DNA from 4 places in the Sporosarcina sp. P7 genome. Region 4 is predicted to be linked to each of the others. Evidence: riboswitches for the same ligand, from Rfam matches in the RefSeq annotation. Region 4 holds a riboswitch; each other region holds the start of a gene.
The links. Region 4 has a riboswitch for S-adenosylmethionine ahead of CSV60_RS07865 (methionine ABC transporter ATP-binding protein). Riboswitches for the same ligand answer to the same signal wherever they lie in the genome.

Region 1 (2,204 bases), on a different contig from region 4:
CTAGTATATAGTTGACTGCTGTAGCGACAAATGCTGCGATAATAAAAGCAGACAAAGTATGCTTTCGCTCAACAATCTTTCCAGCTACATAAGCAATCAGAATAAATGTGAGTATAAAACCAAACGTTGGACTTAAGATCTGACCGAAGCCTCCTGAAAATTTAGCGAAGACCGGTGCCCCTGCTAGTCCTATTAACATATAGACGGTCATCGATAACGCACCTAGACGACTACCAAGTAATAGCCCTGATAAGATAGCGAAAAAAGTTTGTAATGTGATGGGTACTCCACCAACTACTAAAAACGGCACGAAGGATGTAATATTCGCTCCAATCATCATTAACGCAGCAAACATCCCGCTATATACAATAGTTAGTGCGCTGAATCTACTTACCGGTCGTCTCTCTGTTGCTATTGCCATTACGACACCTCTTTCTAAACTGGTTACCCCATAAATAATATCGGTTAACCTATTTCGTGTCAACACATTTTATTTTTTGGTTAACTCATAAAAGTAGACAAAAAAAGACTGCAGCATACCGCTGACAGCCTACTTCTTCTCATCAATCTGTTCTTCCTTTTCTTTGCGAAACAAAACACTTGAGATTAAACCACTGAATATAGCAGCCCCAATTGTAATGTACACACGCATATCATAAGCAACTTCTTCGTAACTGTTACCTATCATAATCCAAGCAAGTGTACCTACAAGAACAGCGATTGGAAATGAGTATTTAAAGAATCGCATAATTTCTCACCTTTTCGAGTTAATTCATTAATTTTAGCATATATACCGCAATTTCTCTATGCACTAACTCCGCGCTTTGAACTTCACCAAACGTTCACTTGACGATATCCAACAAAGCCGCTATGATGTGGTTAGAATAATCTAAATAATTGAATAAGAAACATATCTTATCAAGAGAAGCCGAGGGACTGGCCCGTCGACGCTTCAGCAACCAGCCATTTAGGCAAGGTGCTACTTCCAGCAGTCTGTCAAATTGACACTCTGAAAAGATGAGAGGGAACTAGTCATTGGGATTACAAAGCCTTCTAATATACTTGAAGGCTTTTTTTGATTAAAAAAGGCTAAAGGGGAGATGGATTTATGTCATTGCTCGAGAAACTACAAACAAATGTCCTAACGGCAGATGGTGCAATGGGGACGATTTTATATTCTTACGGAATTGATTACTGTTATGAAGAACTAAATATAGAAAAGCCTGAAATTATAGAGCAAATTCACCAAGACTACATCTCAGCTGGTGCAGATATAATCCAGACTAACACTTACAGTGCGAACGCAATCAAATTAGCTCGCTACGGCTTAGAAAGTCATGTCACGGATTTCAATAAAGCAGCCATTCAAATTGCCAAACGCGCAGCGGCGCCTGGGGGGCAATTTGTACTTGGAACAATAGGTGGCTTGCGAGGTATACGTAAAAGCGATGCGACATTAGATGAAATTGAAAAAGTCGTACTTGAACAAGCCAATGCATTATTAACAGGTGATCCTGATGGTCTCCTATTGGAGACGTATTATGACTTTGAAGAGTTATCATCGGTAGTTACAACATTAAAGAAAATTACGGATGTTCCATTGATTGCACAAGTTTCTATGCATGATCCCGGTGTATTACAGAACGGACTTTCATTAAACGATGCACTTCATCAGCTCGAGTCTCTTGGGGCAGATATCGTAGGCGTTAACTGTCGATTAGGTCCTTACCACACGATTCAAGCATTCGATAATGTGACATTACCAGAGAAAGCATTTTTATCCGCATATCCAAACGCCAGTCTATTAGATGTAGAAGATGGACGTATTGTTTATGAATCAGAGGCAGAATACTTTGGACGCGCTGCTGTATTACTTCGTGATCAAGGCGTTCGATTGATTGGAGGATGTTGCGGGACAACACCTAAGCATATTAAAGCGGCGAAAACACAGTTAGCGCGACTGACACCTATCACGGAAAAGGTCGTACAACCGGCGAAACCTATCGTGATTCATGAAGCGGATCCGGCAAAACATCAACCTCTTCACGAAAAAGCGAAAACAGAGCGTACGGTAATTGTAGAACTAGATACACCGCGCCACTTGGAAACAGAAGATTATATCAAAGGTGCAAATTTGTTATATGACGCGGGAGTTGACGCTATAACAATGGCAGATAATTCACTTGCTTCTCCACGCATCAGCA
Region 2 (2,204 bases), on a different contig from region 4:
GGCAAAGAATTAAAAAGTGCAGAAAAAAGGAAATGATTCCTCTTTCTGCACTCATTACTTTATTGCTTCACACGTACTGTACTCGCAAGATCTTTCAACGCTTCCACTTTATCTGTCTGCTCCCATGGCAATTCGATATCAGTGCGGCCAAAGTGACCGTATGCTGCCGTTTGTTTGTAGATTGGACGACGTAGGTCAAGCATTTTAATAATTCCTGCCGGTCGAAGGTCAAATAATTCACGTACGAACTCTACTAATTGAGTCTCCGATAGTATACCGGTATCAAATGTATTGATCGAGATAGAAACCGGGCTAGCTACTCCAATAGCATACGCCAACTGAACTTCACAGTGCTCAGCCAGTCCAGCTGCAACGATGTTCTTTGCCACATAACGCGCTGCGTAAGAAGCCGAACGGTCCACTTTCGTAGCATCTTTCCCCGAGAATGCCCCGCCACCATGACGGGCATATCCACCATACGTATCAACGATGATTTTACGTCCAGTCAATCCAGAGTCTCCTTGAGGGCCACCAACGACAAAGCTGCCAGTAGGATTAATGAAGTATTTAGTATGCTCGTCCAATAAGTTCTTTGGAACGACTGCATCAATAACAACATTCTTTATATCCTGCTCGATTTGCTCGAGTGTTGCTTCAGGGTGATGTTGTGTGGAAATAACGATTGTGTCAATTCGCACAGGATTATTATCTTGGTCATATTCTACCGTTACTTGTGTTTTACCGTCAGGACGTAAATAGGAAATAAGTTCTTCTTTACGAGCTTGTGCCAGGCGTTGTGCCAATTTATGAGACAGGCTGATTGGCAGAGGCATTAATTCTGGCGTTTCATTACATGCATATCCAAACATCAGGCCTTGGTCTCCTGCACCGATTGCCTCTAATTCTTCATCAGACATAGAGCCTTCACGTGCTTCGAGTGCCACATTGACACTTGCAGCGATTTCGGGTGATTGCTCATCAATGGAAGTAAGTACAGCGGACGTTTCGTAATCGAAGCCGTATTTCGCACGAACATACCCAATTTCTTTAACAGTGTCGCGAACGACTTTTGGAATATCCACATACGTTGTCGTAGTGATTTCTCCCATTACTAATACGAGTCCAGTCGTTATACTCGTTTCACATGCCACACGCGCATTTGGATCTTCCGTTAGGATCGCATCTAAAATTGCATCTGAAATTTGGTCGCACATCTTGTCAGGATGGCCTTCTGTAACTGATTCTGATGTAAACAGTCGACGGTTTGTCATGTTATTTCCCCCTATATTAAGCATCATGATACGGTACTCTCATAAGTCCCTGGTAAAGTTCCACGCCTAGACGTCAAGCATATACCATAAGGATTCAGGGCTAGACAATATAAAAAGCCCTCCACTCATATTCAATCCATGAGTAAAAGGCAAAATTTCACGCGCAGCACCTTTCACTCTTATCGTCCAAGGAATTAAACCTTGCTTCAGGTTTGGCACCTTCGCGTTAGACTTACGTCTATTGCAGGTTGCCGGGTTTCACAGGGCCTGTACCCTCCACCAACTCGGGATAAGAGTATCCGTTCATGTCACATCGTATTAAAAAGTTTGGATTTTGTCAAATTATTTCTTCCAAATCACTTGAGTTTTCCATTAGTATAGATTAATATTCTTAATGTGTTATACTATTTACGAATTAGGATATTCTCAGTAAGATAAAAATAAATCGACTACGCAAAGGACGGTATGTAAACATGATATCTGCAAAAATTGATGATAGTTTAAAAAGTCTTCTTAGTGGAAGCAACGTGACGATCCAAGCGTCTGTGGCAGAACTAACGGAAAAAGCAGTGGCAAGAGGCGAAGCTAAACTTTCTGCTGACGGTGCGATCACTGCTCGTACAGGTAAATATACAGGACGCTCACCTAAGGACAAATTCATCGTTGAAGATGCAGTGTCTAAGGATAAAGTAGATTGGGGTAGCACAAACAGTCCGATTTCAGAGGAGATCTTTGATTCATTATACACAAAAGTCATCGAACATTTGAAGAAAAAAGACGAATTGTTTGTTTTTAAAGGATTTGCAGGAGCAGATAAAGACTCCCAATTGTCTATCCAGGTTATTAATGAATTAGCTTGGCAAAATCAGTTTGTTCACCAACTATTCATCCGTCCAACTGAAGAAGAATTGAAAGCACATGAATCGCAATTCA
Region 3 (2,204 bases), on a different contig from region 4:
GGACACTTGTTTTTTCCCCATAAAACGCGCCAAAATCAACAGCACAACAAATGAGATCACCGTTCGCATAGTCATTTCCCAAAAGGATAATTGCCAAAATTCATCTATGTTCACTGCATACACCTCCAGTAGTCGGAGTATGTGCAAACTATAGAAGTTTATACACTAATTACTTTAATTCCAGTTATAAGGAGTTTTCTGGTAGACATAGTAATTGAGCCAATTGGAGAATAATAAATGCGTGTGGGAACGCCAAGTATTTATAGGTTCTTTGGATGGATCATCGTTCGGATAATAATTTACAGGCATATCAATGTCCGCACCTTTTTCTAAATCGCGGGCATATTCATCTCCTAATGTGTGTGCATCATACTCTAAATGTCCAGTTACCATAATATGTTTTGCATCATTTGAGATCACAATGAATGCACCAGCCTCTTCAGAAGCAGAAAGTAGAGTCAAATCGGGATGATTCTTTATCTCTTCTAATGAAACTCCGGTATGGCGTGAGTGTGGCGCTACATATACATCATTGAATCCACGTGCCAAGTTTACTGTCGGATCGGTAATATCATGTGAGAATACTCCAAAACATTTCTTTGGCAACTCGAACTTTTCAATTCCGTAGTGATGATAAAGAGCCGCTTGAGCACCCCAGCAAATATGGAGGACAGATGTAACATTCGTTTTTGTCCATTCCATGATTTCTTCCAACTCCCTCCAATAGACTACATCTTCAAATTGTAGAAGTTCGATTGGAGCACCCGTGATAATCATGCCATCAAAACGGCGATTTTTCACATGTTCAAAAGTGGTATAGAACGTTTCTAAATGATTCTGACTGACGTTTTTCGAAACATAGCTAGCTGTATTAAGAAATGTGACATTCACTTGTAAAGGTGTATTACCAAGTAATCGGAGCAATTGTAACTCCGTCTTCTCTTTTTCAGGCATCAAGTTCAAAATTAAAATATTGATTGGGCGGATATCCTGTGTTGTCGCACGTTCTTCATCCATTATAAAGATTTTTTCTTCTTTCAATAATTCTACTGCAGGTAAATGTTTTGGTATATTAATCGGCATTCTATTTCCCCCTTGACTTTCATTTATTACAATTTCTATACAAAAAAACCCTCATTTCTCTTAGATAAGAAAAGGAGGGTTGACCGTTCACCGTTCTTATCTCTCAAGACAACAATCTTGTTGGAGGTAGCACCTTCCTGTATGTACAGAGGTTGCTGAAGCTTCATCAGGCCAAATCCCTCAGCTTCTCTTGATAAGAAATATTTAATTACTGACTATTATAGCATTAATAAATTAATTGTATAGCAGAATTATCAAATTGTTCTGCGCATTTAAGTTTTGTAAATTGTAGATGATATGTTTTGGTGTATAATAGAAATTACCCACTACTTTTCTTCGAGGAGGAGCTTATGAAGTCTTTAGGTATTGTTCGTAAAGTGGATCATCTCGGTAGAATTGTTATTCCAAAAGAACTTCGAAATTCTTTGTCGATCGATAAGGGCGACCCGATTGAAATTTTCGTAGAATACGATAGAATCATTTTGAGAAAATATCAGATCAACAGGGCATGTTTTATCACGGGTGATGTGATGGATGAAAACAAACTATTGTCAAACGGAATATATATCAGTCCACAAGGCGCTAAAATCCTTATGGAACAACTAAAAGATTTCACGTAATACACGACATAAAAGCTTCTTGTAGCTAATTTTCTTATATAAAAAGGACCGAAAACAACTTCTGCAGTTGTCTTCAGTCCTTTTGTTTAATTGCCACATATCTTCCCGCTGGCAACCATTTCATTACGTTAAGCTATTAATAAACTCTTCGATCTCTTCCTTAGTTTTACGATTCTTACTGACAAAACGACCTGTCTCCGTTCCTTTGCTGAATGCTACGAAGCTAGGAATACCGAATATATCCAACTGACTGCATAAATCTATAAATTCATCACGATCAATTGTAACAAATTCATACTCTGCAAATTCTGTTTCCAATGTCGGCAAGAATGGTTCAATTACTCTGCAATCTGCAGTGAATAAGAAAATCACCTTTTCCTCTTGTTTAAGTTGCTCAAATTGCTCAAGAGATTCTAACTTTTTCAATTTCCAACACTCCTCTAAATGAATAGTATACGCACACTATAACACTTATACCTGCATTTCTTCCTTTCAGACGAC
Region 4 (2,204 bases):
GTTAAATTATCGTAATCAGGAAGAAATCCATTCTCCTTACGTAGCGGCATCGTATCATATCGAATACCTGCTAAGCTGACGCCGGATAAGTAATCAGGGTAACCCGGGTCTGGCAGCAATAATAAGTCACCTTCATTCATAATAGCAAGAGGTAGCTCCACGACACCTATTTTTGTACCGCCAAGTACCGCTACTTCTGTTTCGGGATCAATCGTGACATTGTATTCACGCTGATAATATTCAGCAACTGCTTGTTTTAAAGCAAGTGTCCCCCGAAATGGAGAGTAACCGTGTGTAGCTGGATCTTCAACGGCTTCTTGCAATGCTTTAATAATATGAGGAGGTGTTGGCTGATCAGGATTTCCACGTCCTAGGTTAATCACATCTCTGCCTTCATCCATAGCCTTTTCTATTTTATTTAATAATAATGTAAAGAAATGCGGAGGGAGTTGTTGTAATCGGTTGGATAATGCCATAGTCTATTCCTTCTTTCTTTGATAGGGTATGTGCGTTAAGTATACATAGATCATACAAGATTTTTCAATAGAAGGATTGTGATTCGATTCTAGAACATTGCGAAAATTAGTCGATAGAGATTAAAGCTGATAGAATAAGTCGGATATTCCGATAAATTGGCGTTATTCTCCTTGACAGTTGTATTAATTCAGATTAGTATATGTTTTATGCATATAATTTAATAGCAATCTCTTATCAAGAGCGACGGAGGGAAATGGCCCGATGATGTCCAGCAACCCCTTGAATAATCCAAGGAAGGTGCCAAATCCTACAGTATGGTTTTCCATCTGAGAGATAAGCTGAGAATATTTCAGTCCCTCTTTCATTTAGAAAAATGAAAGATTTTTTTATTTAGAAAGAAATTTTCTAGCCAACTGTTTATGATTATTTACTTGAATGTAGAAAGAAGTGAGACTATGATCCAAATTCAACATTTGTCTAAGGAATATCAGACAAAAGAAAAAGTGGTAAAAGGTGTAGATGACGTATCACTAGACATCGAGACAGGAGAAATATTTGGCATTGTCGGTTATTCAGGGGCCGGGAAAAGTTCACTTATACGTTGTTTGAATTTGTTGGAAAGGCCAACGAGCGGCACTATTTTAATAGATGGTGTAAACTTAACGAAACTTTCAGGGATTGAGCTTCGACAGGCACGCTTGAAGATCGGAATGATTTTTCAGCACTTTTATTTAATTAGTCAAAAGACTATTTTCGAAAATATCGCATTCGCTTTACAGGCAGCGAAAATGCCTTCAGATAAAATAGAGACACGGGTAATGGAACTTCTCGAAATGGTGGGTCTGTCGGATAAACGCAATGTATATCCTGCCCAGCTAAGTGGGGGACAGAAACAACGCGTCGGTATTGCGAGAGCGCTAGCCAATAATCCATCCGTTTTGCTTTGTGATGAAGCGACATCTGCACTGGACCCTAACACGACTATGTCCATTTTGCGATTGTTGAAAAAGATTAATCAAGAATTGAATATCACGATTGTTTTAATTACGCACGAGATGAATGTGGTAAAAGAGATTTGTGATCGCATGGCGATTATGCAAGACGGAAAAGTGATCGAAGAAGGGCCAGTATATGACATCTTTTCTCATCCAGTTCAACCATTAACGAAGGAGTTTATTAGCAGTGTGGTGTCTTACGACATTCCTGAAGCCGTCATGTCCAATTTGGTCGGTACATTGATAAAAATCACATTTAAAGGTGAAGTAGCGATGGAAGGTGTAATTTCCGATACGATGCAGAGATATAAGGTCAAAGGAAACTTCCTGCATGGTTCGATTGAATATATTCAAGAACGAGCACTTGGGATTTTCTTGATGGAATTACAAGGTGAGCGTGAAGAAGTAGAGCAAGCGATTGCATACATACTGAAACAAAACGCACAAGTGGAGGTGATCCGACAACATGTTTGATCTATCTCACATCATGGAACTCATGCCGGATATTACAAAAGCATTTGGTGAAACATTGTACATGATCGGCATCTCACTTACGATTGCGCTGATTATTGGATTGCCGCTTGGCGTTCTGTTATTTACAACGGATAGAGGATTATTTTTAGAGAACCGTGCAATTAATTCGGTTATTGGGTTTCTCGTCAACATCATTCGCTCTATCCCATTTATCATACTACTTGTGGCTCTAATACCTTTGACGAAACTGATTGTCGG

Region 1: linked by a shared signal. The riboswitch ahead of CSV60_RS01560 (bifunctional homocysteine S-methyltransferase/methylenetetrahydrofolate reductase) and the one ahead of CSV60_RS07865 (methionine ABC transporter ATP-binding protein) in region 4 are both predicted to bind S-adenosylmethionine.
Region 2: linked by a shared signal. The riboswitch ahead of metK (methionine adenosyltransferase) and the one ahead of CSV60_RS07865 (methionine ABC transporter ATP-binding protein) in region 4 are both predicted to bind S-adenosylmethionine.
Region 3: linked by a shared signal. The riboswitch ahead of metA (homoserine O-acetyltransferase MetA) and the one ahead of CSV60_RS07865 (methionine ABC transporter ATP-binding protein) in region 4 are both predicted to bind S-adenosylmethionine.

The regions. Positions count from the first base shown of each region.
Region 1 is NZ_PDZF01000001.1:279,572-281,775, forward strand. Features, by position in the region: gene CSV60_RS01550 (biotin transporter BioY) at 1-421, opposite strand, end outside; gene CSV60_RS01555 (hypothetical protein) at 551-748, opposite strand; SAM riboswitch class I at 913-1,024, shown strand; gene CSV60_RS01560 (bifunctional homocysteine S-methyltransferase/methylenetetrahydrofolate reductase) at 1,109-2,204, shown strand, end outside.
Region 2 is NZ_PDZF01000008.1:3,012-5,215, reverse strand. Features, by position in the region: gene CSV60_RS09140 (DUF3891 family protein) at 1-13, shown strand, start outside; gene metK (methionine adenosyltransferase) at 60-1,271, opposite strand; SAM riboswitch class I at 1,448-1,567, opposite strand; gene pckA (phosphoenolpyruvate carboxykinase (ATP)) at 1,745-2,204, shown strand, end outside.
Region 3 is NZ_PDZF01000008.1:67,888-70,091, reverse strand. Features, by position in the region: gene CSV60_RS09455 (YetF domain-containing protein) at 1-108, opposite strand, end outside; gene metA (homoserine O-acetyltransferase MetA) at 175-1,083, opposite strand; SAM riboswitch class I at 1,177-1,283, opposite strand; gene CSV60_RS09445 (AbrB/MazE/SpoVT family DNA-binding domain-containing protein) at 1,434-1,703, shown strand; gene CSV60_RS09440 (thioredoxin family protein) at 1,827-2,129, opposite strand.
Region 4 is NZ_PDZF01000006.1:103,872-106,075, reverse strand. Features, by position in the region: gene CSV60_RS07870 (pyridoxal phosphate-dependent aminotransferase) at 1-476, opposite strand, end outside; SAM riboswitch class I at 706-817, shown strand; gene CSV60_RS07865 (methionine ABC transporter ATP-binding protein) at 933-1,946, shown strand; gene CSV60_RS07860 (methionine ABC transporter permease) at 1,939-2,204, shown strand, end outside.